4 regions of the Ruegeria sp. BG6 genome follow, and region 4 is predicted to be linked to each of the others. Evidence: riboswitches for the same ligand, from Rfam matches in the RefSeq annotation. Region 4 holds a riboswitch; each other region holds the start of a gene.
The links. Region 4 has a riboswitch for cobalamin ahead of ACR0JW_RS19985 (DUF1636 family protein). Riboswitches for the same ligand answer to the same signal wherever they lie in the genome.
Positions count from the first base shown of each region.

Region 1 (3,674 bases), on a different contig from region 4:
GACCACAACGACCCGGCTGCTTGAGGCGATCGCCCGGGCGGCGGGCAAGGTTGCCGGGCTGACCTCGACCGAGTTTGTCCGCGTCGGCGACGACATCCTCGACCGTGGTGATTATTCCGGCCCCGGCGGAGCGCGCATGCTGCTGCGCGACCGGCGGCTTGAAGTCGCCTGTCTGGAGGTTGCCCGTGGTGGAATCCTGCGCCGGGGTCTTCCAACCCATGCGGCCTCGGCTGCGGCTGTCACAAATGTCGCCAATGATCATCTGGGGCAGTACGGCGTCAACACGGTTCCGGAGTTGGCGCAGGCCAAGTTCGCCGTGCACCGCACCCTTAAGAAAGATGGCGTTCTGGCCCTGAACGCGGATGACGCGTATGTCCGGGATGAGGCACTGAACACGTCCTGCAGGATCTGGTGGTTCTCGCTGGACCAGAAAAACGCACTGATCCAACAATCCCGCGAGCAAGGACATTGTTGTGCCTTCCTGCGGGACGAGATGATTGTGTTCTTCGATGGCTCCACGGAACAACCGGTGATTTCGGTTCACGATATACCGCTCGCCATGGGTGGGGCTGCCAGGTACAATATTCTCAACGCAATGACTGCGCTGTGTCTGGCCCGCGCACTCGATATCCCGATGCAGGCCATTCGCGCCGGATTGTCCGGGTTCAAGCCAGACGCCAAAGATAATCCTGGCCGGTGCAACGAGTTTTCACATAACGGCGCCCGCGTCTTTGTCGATTTTGCGCATAACCCGCATTCGGTCGCAGCGGTGTGCGAGGCTTTGTCCGGACTTCCGGCCAAGCGCCGCTTCATACTGCTAAGCCATGCCGGGGACCGGTCAGATCAGGACATCATCGATGTCACGCAAACGGCCTTGCGGTTCCAGCCGGATGTGATCGTCGCCGCCGAGCTTGAGGGCTATCTGCGGGGACGCAACCTTGGTGAGATTCCAAAGCTGATTAAGCAGGCGGCAATGAACAACGGTCTTCGGGATGAGCAGATCCTGAGCGCGCCTTCCCCGACCGAGGCGAGCAGGACAATACTGGATCAGATCGAACCGGGCGATCTTGCCCTGTTGCTGGTCCTGTCCGAGCGCGAGCAAGTCTTAAAATTGCTGGAAAACTGAACCCCTACGCTGAATCCGAGGACCTCGGGCGGTGAAACTCGAGCACCGCCCTGCCCAGCCCATCCGATTGTCCTGCCAATAATTCTGTATTGACGCATGCCCGGGTCTGAGGCACTTAGCTAGAAGATGGTTCCCGAAGGAAGACCCGAGGGATGAAAAGGGAATACGGTGCGGCCCTGAAGGCCAAGTCCGTAACTGCCCCCGCAACTGTAAGCGGTGAGCGACGCCAAACACCCACTGGCCGAATGGGCCGGGAAGGAAGGCCAAGCAAGGACCCGCGAGTCAGGAGACCTGCCATCAGTGTTCAACCAACCCAGGGCGGGGCGCCCTGGAAGGAGGCTTAGATGGCACGTCAGTCACGTGTTTACATGATCAGCACCTTCTGTCCGCGCTTGGCAACAAGTGGAGCGGACCATGTCAGACGCCACTGATCATATTCTTCTGATCTGTTCGACATGCAACGGTGATTTGTCTGCGGACAAAATACGCTCTTCTTTGTCAGATGCGCTACCTTCCCGGTTTGCCATTCGCTCGGTCGATTGCATGGCCGGGTGCGCGCGGCCGACAACCGTAGGGTTTCAGGCCACCGGCAAAGCCCAATACCTGTTCGGTGACATCCGGACCCCGCATGACATCGCGGCCTTGGCCGAATTCGCGTTGCAATATCAGAACAGTGCCGATGGATGGACCTGCGCGTCCGACAGGCCGAGCGCTCTTTTTGGCAAAACCCTTTCCCGTTTGCCCCGAATGATTTTGGAGGAGCCTTCATGACGACCTCTGCATTTCTTGCCGTGCGTGACGTCGAATACTATGCGCTGAATGGTGATGTTCTGCTGCAAGCAGCGTCTTTCGAACTGGAAGAAGGCGCAATCCTTGCAATTGCCGGACCGAACGGGGCCGGGAAGACGACGCTTCTGAACCTGTTGTGCGGCACGGCCGAACTGGTGCTGGGCGACGTTTTGATCAATGGGCGCAGCCTGAAACACACGCCCGCCAACCAGCGCGCCCGAATGATCGCTGTTGTCAGCCAGCACGAACTGCCGGATAGCAGACTATCTTTGCGGGAATATGTGGCCTTGGGGCAAATCCCGATCCGGGCTGACCGGTCGAAAGAGGGCCACGCCGCCGAACTGGACAGGGTTTTGAACCTGACAGGTCTGTGTGATCTGGCGGACAAACGAATGGGCGTACTTTCCGGGGGTGAACGTCAACGTGCGCATATCGCACGCGCGCTGGCACAGAACCCTTCGCTTTTGTTTCTGGACGAACCGACAAACCATCTGGACCCCGACGCCAAGGGGCGGATGCTGTCGCTGGTTGCCGAGTTGGGCATCACGGTGGTCATGATCGTCCACGACCTCGTCATGATCCCCGAATTCGCCACCCATGTGGCCATGATGAAATCCGCGCGGCTCACGGGCTTTGGTCCCGTGGCCGATGTGCTGACCTCGGACCAGGTCCGGGAAACCTTTGGCGTCGACTACCTGTACTTTCACCATGAGGGCCGCGTGATTCCGGCGCTGGATATCCGAAAAACCTCGGTCTCAAACTAACCCTAGGAGCATCTTTGAATGAAACAGATCTGGTCGGTGGTCCTGACCACAGCCCTGGCAGGCGGTGCGTCGGCACAAGAAATTGCCGTCGACAATTGCGGCAAGCCGCTGGTTTTTGAAACTGCACCCGAGCGGATTGTCGTGCACGATATGAACATGACCGACATGGCCTTTGCGCTGGGTCTGCAGGACAAGATCGTCGGGCTGACCGGCATCACCGGATGGTACAAGACCAGCCCGGAATTCGATACGCTGCGCGGCGACATTCCCGAGCTTGCGCCCAAATACCCAACGGTCGAGAACCTTGTGGCCGTCGAACCCGACATGTTCTTCGCGGGCTGGTATTACGGGATGAAGCCGGGCGGAGACGTGACTCCTGACACGCTGGAACCCTTTGGCATCAAGACCTTGATCCTGTCCGAAAGCTGCGTGCATCTGGACAAGGACCGCCCCGAAGCCAGCATGAACCTGCTGTTTGATGACGTTCTGCGCCTGGGCCAGGTCATGCAGGTCGAAGACAAGGCGAAGGAACTGGTTGATGGTTGGAAAGAAGAACTGACCGAGATCGAAACCCGGACCGCCGATCTGCCCAAACCGCGCGTTTTCCTTCTAGATGGTCCCGCTGATGCGCCCTTCACCGCGGGCAAGTTTGCCATTCCCGATGCGATGATTTCCGCAGCGGGCGGTGAAAACGTGACCCATGACATGGATACAAGCTGGGGCCGCACCTCGTGGGAAACGGTGGCGGCCGCCAACCCCGAATTTCTGGTGCTGCTGGATTACCAGACCGGCAACGGCGCCGAGGATACCTTCAAATTTCTGCAGGAGCATCCGGTGATGTCCCAGACCGATGCCGTCAAGAATGAAGCCTGGATTGGCCTGCGGTACGAGGAACTGACCCCGGGACCGGCAAATATCGAGGCGATCCTGAAAATGGCGCAGGCCATGCATCCGGATCTCAACTGATATGGGCCGACTTGGCCTGACACTCCTGC
Region 1 covers NZ_JBQFTB010000006.1:94,363-98,036, reverse strand. Annotated here, with positions in the region: gene ACR0JW_RS12595 (Mur ligase family protein) at 1-1,126, shown strand, start outside; cobalamin riboswitch at 1,237-1,439, shown strand; gene ACR0JW_RS12590 (DUF1636 family protein) at 1,541-1,897, shown strand; gene ACR0JW_RS12585 (ABC transporter ATP-binding protein) at 1,894-2,679, shown strand; gene ACR0JW_RS12580 (ABC transporter substrate-binding protein) at 2,698-3,645, shown strand; gene ACR0JW_RS12575 (iron ABC transporter permease) at 3,647-3,674, shown strand, end outside.
Region 1: it holds a riboswitch for cobalamin, as region 4 does, so the genes downstream of both, ACR0JW_RS12590 (DUF1636 family protein) here and ACR0JW_RS19985 (DUF1636 family protein) in region 4, are expected to answer to the same signal.

Region 2 (3,674 bases), on a different contig from region 4:
GCAGCGAAGTTGCATCACGCGCCGAACCCTCGGCCGCTCGGGTGATCAACGCCAGTGCGTCTTCTGCGATCTGGGCCCCCTCGGCGGCGGCGATCTTGTTCAGAAGACCGATCATGTCCTCGGGTTCGATCCTGCGCAGGTCGAAGCGTTGGCAGCGCGACAGGACCGTCACCGGAACCTTGCGGATTTCGGTAGTCGCGAAGATGAATTTCACATGCTCGGGCGGTTCCTCAAGTGTCTTGAGCAGCGCGTTGAACGCGCTGGTCGAGAGCATGTGAACCTCGTCGATGATATAGATCTTGTAGCGCGCGCTGGCGGCACGATAGCGGACGCTGTCTATGATTTCGCGAATATCGTTCACGCCGGTGCGGCTGGCGGCGTCCATTTCCATTACGTCGACATGGCGGCCTTCCATGATCGCCACGCAATGTTCGCATTGGCCGCAGGGTTCGGTCGTCGGTTTGCCGTCGCCATCGGGGCCGATGCAGTTCATGCCCTTGGCGATGATCCGCGCCGTTGTCGTTTTGCCGGTGCCGCGGATGCCGGTCATGATGAAGGCCTGCGCGATCCGGTCTGCCTCGAACGCGTTTTTCAGGGTGCGCACCATGGCATCCTGACCAACCAGGTCGGCAAAGGTTTCCGGGCGGTATTTGCGGGCAAGAACCTGATAAGCGGGGCTTGGCGTGTCGGTCATTTCTGCTCTGTCGGATTCGTATCAGAAGTGCAGCGTAGAGTGCGCCGCCGCCTGCGTCCACAGCCGGTTCGCGAAATTCATTTGGGAATGCTTCGGGATGCGCGTAAAAATGAAGGCGGAAGCATTTTTGACCGGATTCTTGTGCGTAACGATTAAGGAGGGCGCGTTGCATGTCTCAGATGATTATTCATGCGCTGCAGGTCGGAGGAGGTACTCTGGCCCTGACATCAATGCCAGGGCGTGGGGGTAATTATGCCCAGGACCTGAATGCGATTTCCGATTGGAAGCCCGGTCTTGTCATTTCAATGACGACCGAAGTCGAGATGCTGCAGGACGGCGCGCGTGACTTCGGAACCGACATTCAGGCGCGCGCCTGCCGCTGGGTCCATCTGCCGGTCGAAGATTTCGGTGCACCCCCCGACGCCGTGACCGCGCGCTGGCCCGATGTAAGCGCGGCCGTCCGCCATGCCCTGTCAGGGGGCGGGCGCATTCTGGTGCATTGCCGGGGCGGCTGTGGCCGGTCCGGAATGGTGGTGTTGCGCCTGATGGTCGAATGTGGCGAGCAACCGGGTGCAGCCCTGAAACGGTTGAGGGCGGTGCGGCCCTGTGCGGTTGAAACAGATGCACAACTGGCATGGGCCACGCAATTGATTCCGGCCAGCGCGGACCCGTAGCTTAGGCCGACAAATGTCCGGCCTGGGCCGCCACTTGGCGACCTGCCAGGGCCGAAGCTTCAAGCATGGCGCAGGGCGGGTCCGACAGAATTGCGGACGGCAGCGCACGGAACTCTGCGCAGAACATCATGTCTGCATAATCCTCCAACCTGTCGCCCGGAGTTTCCTCATTCGTTCCGCAAAACACCCGGATTTTGTCTGGCCGCGCGTGGAACCGGGCCATGCACCCTTCGGGGCAATGGGCAAGCTCGCTGCTGCCTTCAATGGCGAATTGCGGGGTTGCGGCCGGGCCGGCGCTTGCCACGGCGCGCGTCAGAGCCCGCGCCATTTGCGCCAGTGCCGGACAGGGTTTGCCGGTGCGCTGGCACACAGTGGCAGAAAATTCGTGTGTCCTTGTCTTCCAGATCATAATGCGCCCTCCGCGCGCGGCGCGGGGCAAGGATCAGGTGTGACGGGGCTATGCCATCAGGACCTGCCCGGACACCCCGCCCGAGTTTCGGTTTCAGTATCGATGGCAGGTCTCCTGACTTGCGGGTCATCGCTTTGCCGACCTTCCCAGCCTTTCGGCCAGTGGTGTTTCGGCATTGCTCACCGCTTACAGTTGCGGGGGCAGTCTCGGCCTTGGTTCCTTCCGGCAATGCCAGACAGAACCGCACCGTGTTCCCTTTTCATCCCGGCCCCTTAAAGGGCGCGGAAACCATCTCCTCATCGCTAGCGGTTGCCGGGTCCCCGAGTCAAGCGCATTGCGCGGGCCGAGGCATTTGGTCCGATGCGTGGTCGGGAAAGCGGACGTTTGGTCATGTTTGCACCGGGTTGACTTGAGCGGGCGACTGGCCTGACAGATAGGTGAACTGAACTGTTCAGTTGAGAGCGGAGCATGATATGTTGGACATACAGGAACAGGTCTTGACCGAAGACATACGATTTCCCTCCGGGACGGCTATGCTGTCGGGTCGCCTGTACCTGCCTGTTGCAGCGCCTGATATCGTAGTTGTTCTGAACAGCGCGACCGGCGTTCCCCAGGACTATTATCAGCATTTTGCCCGGTGGCTGGCGGAAGAGCAGCGCATTGCCTGTCTGACCTATGATTACCGCGATTTCGGAAAATCGTTATCGGGGCGTCTGAAGGATTCGCGTGTCACCATGTCCGATTGGGCGCTGATCGATATTCCCGCGGCCCGGGCCGAGATGCGACGGCGATTCCCAAGTGCGCGGCAGTGGACCATTGGTCATTCGCTGGGGGGTATGCTTGAGCCATTGCAATCGGATGTGGATCAGATCGACCGGATGATTTGTGTGTGTTCAGGCCTGGTTACGTTGTCGGATCATCCCTGGCCCTACAGGGGGCTGGCCGGAATCTTCTGGTACGGGCATGCGCCTTTTGCAGTTCATGTGCTGGGGTATCTGCCCGGCAAGGCCATTGGGTTTGGTTCGGACCTGCCGTCAAAGGTCTACTGGCAATGGCGAAAATGGTGCACCTCGCCGAACAGCTATCTGCCTGAAATTGGCCAAAGCCTGCCCGCAGCGACCTGGCCGCGGGCCGGTGGTCCGGTTGACCTGTTTGCGATTTCGGACGACCAGATGGTGCCTGAAAATGCGGTCTGGAGGCTGGCCGAGCTATACGGCCCGGACGCCAACCGTCATGTGCTTGAGCCAAAGGATTTCGGGCTGAAATCCATTGGCCACATTGGTGTTTTTGCGCGCAAAAACAAAGCGGTCTGGCCGAGGCTGATCGAGTCTGCGGAGCAGCAAGTCCGTTCCGACCGGAAAGATGTGACGATTGCGGGATGAAGTGAGAGGTTGGACATCGACCCAAGCGGGGCTCGTTGTGGCTGCTTCCTTCCGGACCTGACCAGGTTGGCGAGGCGCTCGCCCGCGCCAACCTCTCAATCGTCGATATAGGGAAGTTGCGCCAGGAAGACAACCCGTCAGAGTGACAGTCTGATCCGCAGAAAGCCTTCCGGGTCATGCCCCAGCGCATGCGGATCGTATGCGTCCAGTTCGGAAAGATGCGCCCTTGCTCCCGGCCCGGTTTTCAGAATCGAAGCGTGGCCGGGAAGCCGGATAAGGCTGAAGGGGAAGGGCGCAGATTGCATCGGGTCGCCCGGTAATCCCCCCGAAAGATAGTCGCGCAGGACGTCCCTGATGGGTAAGGTCGGCAGATCGATCTGCCGGGCCTGATGCGCAACTGGGAAGTGTCCGCCGCCGCTGGCCCGGTAACTGTTCAGGGCCACAACGAATTTCTGGGTGGGTTCAACAGGGATTCCACCGCAGCAAATCTCGCGGACACGGTTTGCAGCGGGATT
Region 2 covers NZ_JBQFTB010000004.1:144,308-147,981, reverse strand. Annotated here, with positions in the region: gene ACR0JW_RS09900 (DNA polymerase III subunit gamma/tau) at 1-694, opposite strand, end outside; gene ACR0JW_RS09895 (phosphatase domain-containing protein) at 865-1,368, shown strand; gene ACR0JW_RS09890 (hypothetical protein) at 1,370-1,696, opposite strand; gene ACR0JW_RS09885 (hypothetical protein) at 1,629-1,907, opposite strand; cobalamin riboswitch at 1,865-2,085, opposite strand; gene ACR0JW_RS09880 (alpha/beta fold hydrolase) at 2,251-3,159, shown strand; RNA gene ffs (signal recognition particle sRNA small type) at 3,159-3,257, opposite strand; gene ACR0JW_RS09870 (bifunctional 2',3'-cyclic-nucleotide 2'-phosphodiesterase/3'-nucleotidase) at 3,297-3,674, opposite strand, start outside.
Region 2: it holds a riboswitch for cobalamin, as region 4 does, so the genes downstream of both, ACR0JW_RS09890 (hypothetical protein) here and ACR0JW_RS19985 (DUF1636 family protein) in region 4, are expected to answer to the same signal.

Region 3 (3,674 bases), on a different contig from region 4:
TGACCAGGGATGTCTATCCCCTGATCCAGCAGGTACAACAGTCCGCCAGCGCCGATCATATCATTGGAATAATACAGAAAATCCAGCTCCGGCGACCGTTCCAGCATCGCCTGCGTCATCTCGCGCCCCTTGGCCAGTGCCGACCCGCCCGAGTAGAACTCGCGATCCTCGATCTCGATCCCGTGTTTGCCCAGAACTTCGGTAAAGCCTTCGAAACGTTTGCGGGCGCGGTGGTCCAAAGGCATCTTGGTCCCCATGAAACCGATATGCTGGTATCCGGCCTTCAGAATGGCCTGCGCCATTTCGCGACCGGCACGGCGGTGCGAAATGCCGACCATCGCATCCACGGGTTTGCCGTCGGTGTCCATGATTTCGACCACCGGAATGCCCGCGGAATCCAGCATTGCCCGGGCCGCTTCCGTGTGTTCCAGCCCTGCGATGATCACGCCCGAAGGCCGCCACGAGAGCATCTCGTAAAGGACCTTTTCCTCTTTTTCCGGCAAATAATCGGTTACGCCGACCACTGGCTGCAATTCGGTGTCTTCCAGAACCTGATTGATGCCGGTCAGGACCTCGGGGAAGACCATGTTGGACAGTGAGGGGATGATGACCGCAACCAGATTGACCCGGCTGGATGCCAGCGCACCAGCAATTTTGTTGGGCACGTATCCCAGCTCTTTCGCGGCGGCCAGAACCCGTGTTCGGGTCGCATCCGATACATCACCCCGATTGCGCAGGACCCTGCTGACCGTCATTTCGGATACCCCCGACGCTTCCGAGACATCGCGAAGGGTGAGCGGGCGTTTTGTTTCTGTGGTCACGAGGCACCTGCACTGTTGTTTTGCCCGATGGTAGCGTGAACACGGCGACAAATACAACAACTCTGCTTCTGCGTCGGACGCTGGGCCGGTCGGACCATTTATGCGTCGGAGGGCCCCTCCATATTTGTAGCGAGTTCAATATAACACACGATCAACGCCCGCAGTTTGGGGCCCAACGAACTCAAGTCCGCGAACTGAACCGACGACTATTGAACGCGGAAAGAGATCTAGGAAAATACACACACGCGCGGTGGCGCGTACCAAACCGCATAGCAAGCGCGGGCATGCAATTCCTGATTTCGCAAATGGCCCATGCAACGCCGCAATCAATTGTTGACCGTGTCTTACATATTCTGGCATGAACGCGCCATGTTCGGTTCCGGGGACATCCTCGGAAGCAATAGGGAATGCAGTGCGGCACATTTCGCCAACTCTGCAACTGCCCCCGCAACTGTAGGCGGCGAGCGCGGCTGATAATGCCACTGGGATATCCCGGGAAGGTTAGTTTAGCGCTTTGACCCGCAAGTCAGGAGACCTGCCGAACATGCGCCCTTGGAAGGGGCGTTCATCATCGGCGACGGGGTGTGCGCCGGATCTGTTTGCCCGATAAGGCAGATGGCTTCGCGTTCCCCATCGTCAAAGTAAATTTGCGCCGGGGAAGGCGCGACGTGAGAAGGACTCGATTCGTGAAAAAACTGCTGGTGGCTGCAACGGCTGCTTTGGCGATGCCTGCATTGGCGCAGGCCCATTTCCTGCTGGAATATACCGACGACACGATGATCGAACGCCCCGGTGACGTTCCGGTCAAACTGGTTTTCTGGCACCCGTTTGAAGCTGGTCACGTGATGACCTTGGAAAAACCGGAAGAATTCTTTGTAATCCACAACGGTGAAAAAACCGATCTGATGGATACGCTGGAAGAAACCACTTTTGAAGGACCGGACAACATTGCCAAAGCGTTCCTGGGTTCAGTGCCGGTGAAACGCTCGGGTGACTATTTGGTGGTTACAGTTCCTGCGCCTTACTACGAAGAATCCGAAGATATCTATATCCAGCAGATCACCAAGGCTTACCTCAACCGCAACGAACTGCCGACCGACTGGGATCAGCCGCAGGGGCTGGCCACCGAGATTCTGCCGCTGAACAAGCCTTACAACATCATCGCCGGGTCAACCTTTACCGGTCGCGTGTTGAGCGAGGGACAGCCCGTCGCCGGCGCAGAAATCGAAATCGAGTACATCGCCGCAGCACCGGACATGACCGGCGCCGGCGCAAAGGATGCCACCGTGTCCCCATTGCCGGGCGGCGCGTTGGTCGCGATTTCGGATGACAACGGATATTTCACTTTTGGTGTGCCAAAAGCCGGGTACTGGGGCTTCGCCGCTTTAGGTGTGGGTCCGGAAACCGAGCATGAAGGCAAAGAGCTGAGCCAGGATGCGGTCATCTGGATCCGCGCCTGGGATCTGGAGTAAGCCTGAATGCACATCGTCGACGGAGCCCTTTCCAACCCTGTCGTGATCGGCGGTGCGGTCGCCGCGGCTGGCGGGATCGCATTGGGCCTGAAATCGCTGGATCTGGATCGCATTCCCACGGCAGGCGTGTTGTCGGCCAGCTTTTTTGTCGCCTCGCTGATCCATGTGCCGATTGGCCCATCGTCTGTGCATTTGATTCTGAACGGTCTGGCCGGGCTTCTGCTCGGCTGGGCCGCCTTTCCGGCCCTTTTTGTCGGCTTGCTGCTGCAGGCCGTGTTCTTTGGTTTCGGCGGATTGACCGTGCTGGGGATCAACACGGTGAATATCGCTCTTCCGGCGGTGTTGACCTGGATGATCTTTGGTCGCCTGATCGCACATGGCTCGCCTGTTCAGGGGGCGATCTGGGGCGGCGTCGGTGGCGCGTTTTCGATCGCCGCCACGACTGCTTTTGTCGCGGTCTCGCTGGCGCTGTCCGGCGATGAGTTCCTGCCCGCTGCCAAGCTTGTCTTTTTCGCCCACATTCCCGTCATGGCTATCGAGGCCGTGCTGACAGGTTTTGCCGTTCTTCTGGCCCGCAAGGTCAAACCGGAACTTTTTGTAAAGGTTGCGTCCACATGAAACAGTTGATCCTTGTTTGTACGCTTGCTCTCGCCCCGCTCCCGGCTCTTGCGCACAAGGTTATAGCGGGCGTTTTTCCGGCAGGCGACGCAATCGAAGGCGAGCTGGGGTTTTCCAATGGCGATATGGCCGCAGACCAGGAAGTCATCGTCTATGGCCCCGACGGCTCTGAACTGGGACGCACAGTAACCGATACGGACGGTTTCTTTCTCTACAGCCCGACCAGAGCTGTGACTCATACATTCAGGGCAGATCTGGGTGCAGGGCACGTCGCCGAAGTTGCCATGCCGGCCGACGAAGTGGCCGAAATCATGGGGGTCGAAGCCGAGCTTTCTGAAACAGCCACGCCGGTTGCATCTGCGGATGGCGCGGCAGCGGTGACTGTGGCCTCGCTCTCGGATGAGGAACGCGCCGCCATCGCCAAAGCGGTGCGCGACGAAACCCGCCCACTGCGGCGCGAGATCGCCGCCTACCGCGAGCACAATGAACTGCAGAACATCTTGGGTGGTATTGGTTATATCATTGGTCTGTTCGGCATCGGCTTTTATCTGGCCGCGCGCAAAAAGATGGCCACCTGATGGCACATGCGCTGGAACCACAGGCCAAAACACTGGCCGAGGCAGGCAGAGCCGCCCATTTCGGGATGATCGGAGACTACGATCCCCGTATGCGCGTCGTTTTGGCCTGCATCTTTGCCATCGTCACGGTTGCCCTCAACAGTATTCCGGCGCTGATCGGCGCTTTGTCCGTCTCGCTTGGCTTA
Region 3 covers NZ_JBQFTB010000013.1:126,573-130,246, forward strand. Annotated here, with positions in the region: gene ACR0JW_RS19485 (LacI family DNA-binding transcriptional regulator) at 1-821, opposite strand, end outside; cobalamin riboswitch at 1,179-1,378, shown strand; gene ACR0JW_RS19490 (DUF4198 domain-containing protein) at 1,508-2,293, shown strand; gene cbiM (cobalt transporter CbiM) at 2,300-2,911, shown strand; gene ACR0JW_RS19500 (cobalt ABC transporter permease) at 2,908-3,489, shown strand; gene cbiQ (cobalt ECF transporter T component CbiQ) at 3,489-3,674, shown strand, end outside.
Region 3: it holds a riboswitch for cobalamin, as region 4 does, so the genes downstream of both, ACR0JW_RS19490 (DUF4198 domain-containing protein) here and ACR0JW_RS19985 (DUF1636 family protein) in region 4, are expected to answer to the same signal.

Region 4 (3,674 bases):
GAAATTGCGATTGCCCTAAAAGCCTGTCGAAATGCGTTGCAATGCGATCGTCCTGCAATGCGTTTTGCGTTGACAGTTGGGTTTGAACAACCGGCAAGGACCAATCGCCGCAAATGCTTGGAGGCCGATATGACTATCAGGATGACCATGCTTTTTACTGGAATAGGGTTGGCTATCGCGGCACCGGCGCTGCCCGACACCAAAGCCGAGACTCCGCAAGCCGCACACACTGCGTATCTTGCAGCGATCAACTCGAACAAACTGGATCAATTCCTTGAGACGGTCACTGATGACGTGGTGTTCATCGCACCCGGCGCGCCTGTCATGGAAGGCAAAGCCAAGGTCGGGCCATGGGCGCGCGGGTATTTCGACGCCGTCCACACCCGTTGGAAAAAGCAATCGCTGGAATTTGTTGTGGCGGCGGACTGGGCGTTTGAGCGTTATGAGTTTACCGCCACCGATGTTCCGCGTGACCCGGGCCCTGCCACTGTTTCCACCGGCCATGGCATCAATATTTACCATCTTGAAGATGACGGAACATGGCGCGTGGCGCGGGATATCTGGTCCAACGCGAATACCTTCAGCGCCGGCAGATCAATCGCGTCGGCGTGTTCGGGGCGTGCCAAACCTTGCTGATCAAAAGATTCGATTGGTTGGCACGCCGCCCAAATGGCTTGGACACATACCGGATCGGCCGCTTATTACCGGGTTCCGTCCTCGGCCAACTACATTGGCCTCCGGACGGAACCTGAAAAGTACTTTTCTCGGCAACCGAAAGGCCCAACCCGCAGATCGGGCATGAGCAAATTACTGGGCCACAACTTCCTTGCAGCTGCCTTTGCCCCATCCGGATTTGCTGCCCGAAGCCGAATAGTCAAACGTGCCAGTCTTGAGATTCACGTTGTAATTCAGGGTAAAGCCGTCACCGATATACAGGTAAGTCAGGGTGTCGAGGCCGGGATACACCTCAGCCTTATTGTCGATATCACCAATGGTAATATGCCCTTTGTTCTGGCCCTCGTATTTGACCAGCGTGGCCGCCATTTCCGGATATTTTGCATCCGCCGCTTCACACTCGAACACCCGGTCTTCCGCAACTGCAGCGACGGGTAAGTACACAAGAAAAGCTGCTAACTTTTTCATTTTTTGTTTCCTGGCATATTCTGTTCGCCGACGCCCGCTAAGGGCAGTTTGAGGCATAATTTTGCAAAAAATCTGGCTACTCTGTGCACGGCAAGACGGCCATCAGATTTGATCTCGAAGCGGTCGTTTTTGCCGGGTCTTGCGCGAATACTGAAATGGAGTATCCCGAGCCGGTCGGAACGGCAGTTACTTAATCAACGAAACCCCAATCCCTCGGTTTAGCGATGCTCGGAGATGACGGTCGATTGGTCGCCGCAACGTCCACACACGGCCTGCCCCAGTGGCTCTGAAGCCGAATCTGCCCCGCCCGTCCGGGTCCCGCCGACCCCTTCCAAAGCCAGCGAAGATCAGACGGACCCCCTCAATCACGCAGGTTTTCCGGCGCAGCAAGCGCCCGGCGATGCCGCTGAGTGACCACCTCAGGTCGCTTTTTCCTTCCGGCGGCAAAGCCGCGCATCCTGAAGCTTGACAAGTCCCCCGCCTGTGCCGCATGTCCGACCCGTTGGTGTCCATCCCTGGATGGATGAAAAGGGAATGCGTCAGCGGTTTTTCCGTCAAACGCAGCCGCCCCCGCGACCGTGACCGGAGAGGGTGCCCATAGCCACTGGCCGAAAGGCCGGGAAGGCGGGACATCTGCCAGAGCAAGCCTCTGACATCCGCAAGCCGGGAGACCTGCCAGCACCCGAAGAAGAAACCGGGCGGGGTGTTCCGGTGTCGGGTCCATGTGCAGACGCGTGGCCCGCATGAAACCCCGTCCCCCGCGAAGAGGATTTGGGGGGATGAGAGACATGACCGAGACCGCACCAGTCGAGTTGCTGGTCTGTACCACGTGCCGCCGTGGACTGCCCGTCGAGGATGATGAAAAACGCCCCGGCACATTGCTGCACAAAGCGCTGCAACAGGCCGACCTGCCCGAAGGCATCACGCTGAAACCCGTCGAATGCCTGTCGAACTGCGATCAGGGCTGCTCGATCGTGCTGCGCGGTGGACCGGGTCGCTGGACCTTTGTCTATGAGAACCTGAACGAAGCCGAACACGTTGACGTCATTGTCGACGGTGCGACCAAATATCTGGCGACCGAGGACGGCTTGATCAAATGGCGTGAGCGCCCCGAACATTTCCGCAAAAACTGCGCCTCCCGCATTCCCCCGATTGGAGCCCTGAAATGAGCACTCTTGAGAAATTACCCGTCACTGTGATCACCGGCTTTCTGGGCTCGGGGAAGACAACGCTGGTCAAGCACCTGATGCAGAACCCGCAGGGCAAACGTCTGGCGGTCGTGGTCAATGAATTCGGCGACGTGGGCGTCGATGGCGATATTCTGAAATCCTGCGCCATTCCCGATTGTCCGGCAGAGAACATCATGGAACTGGCAAACGGCTGCATCTGCTGCACCGTGGCCGATGATTTCATACCGACCATCGAAGCGCTGATGGCGCTGGACCCGCGCCCCGATCACATTCTGATCGAAACCTCCGGCCTCGCCCTGCCCAAGCCGCTGCTGAAAGCCTTTGACTGGCCCGATATCCGCTCGAAAATCACTGTGGACGGCGTGATCGCTCTGGCCGATGCCGAGGCGGTCGCGGCAGGTCGCTTCGCTCCGAATGTCGAGGCGGTGGATGCCCAGCGCCTGGCCGATGACTCGATCGACCACGAAACGCCTCTTTCCGAGGTGTTCGAGGATCAGATATCCTGCGCCGATATCATCCTGCTGACCAAGCCCGATCTGGCAGGGCCAGAGGGTGTTGCCAAAGCCAAAGAGGTCATCGCAGCCGAGGCCCCGCGCCCGCTGCCCGTCGTAGAGGTTGCCGAAGGCGTCGTAGACGTCCGCGTCGTGCTCGGTCTGGAAGCCGCAGCCGAGGATGACATGGACGCGCGTCCGTCGCATCACGACGGTCACCACGACCACGAACATGACGATTTCGAAAGCATCATCGTCGAACTGCCGGAGCAAAGTGACCCACTCGATCTGGTTGCCAAGATCGAACGTCTGGCCAGGGAAATGAACATCCTGCGCGTCAAGGGGTATGCGGCAGTTTCCGGCAAACCGATGCGTCTGCTGGTTCAGGCTGTCGGTGCCCGGGTGCGTCATCAGTACGACCGCCCCTGGGAACCCGGCGAGGAGCGCCGCTCGCGTCTTGTGGTCATTGCCGAGCACGACGACATCAAAGAGGCCGAAATCCGAGACATCCTCGTGGGTGTGACCGAGGCCGCCGAGTAAGCCATGCACGTCGTCTTCCGCGAAAGCCACGGGCTTGAAGAAACCGAGACCCCGACCGATCTGGGTCAGAGCCCGGCGGATCTGGTGATGTTGTCCTTTTCGGACAGCGATCTCGGTGCTTTCGCGGCAGGCTGGCATCGCGGCGGTGGGCCGGAAGGGCGAATGCCGACGATGCGGTTGGCCAATCTGACGGCGCTGAAACACCCTCTGTCCGTTGACACATATGTGGAACAGACGCTTGACGGCGCAAAAGGTATCCTGATCCGCCTGATTGGTGGGGTGCCTTACTGGTCATACGGGCTGCAACAGG
Region 4 covers NZ_JBQFTB010000014.1:69,311-72,984, forward strand. Annotated here, with positions in the region: gene ACR0JW_RS19975 (nuclear transport factor 2 family protein) at 130-636, shown strand; gene ACR0JW_RS19980 (hypothetical protein) at 808-1,143, opposite strand; cobalamin riboswitch at 1,630-1,837, shown strand; gene ACR0JW_RS19985 (DUF1636 family protein) at 1,932-2,312, shown strand; gene cobW (cobalamin biosynthesis protein CobW) at 2,309-3,364, shown strand; gene cobN (cobaltochelatase subunit CobN) at 3,368-3,674, shown strand, end outside.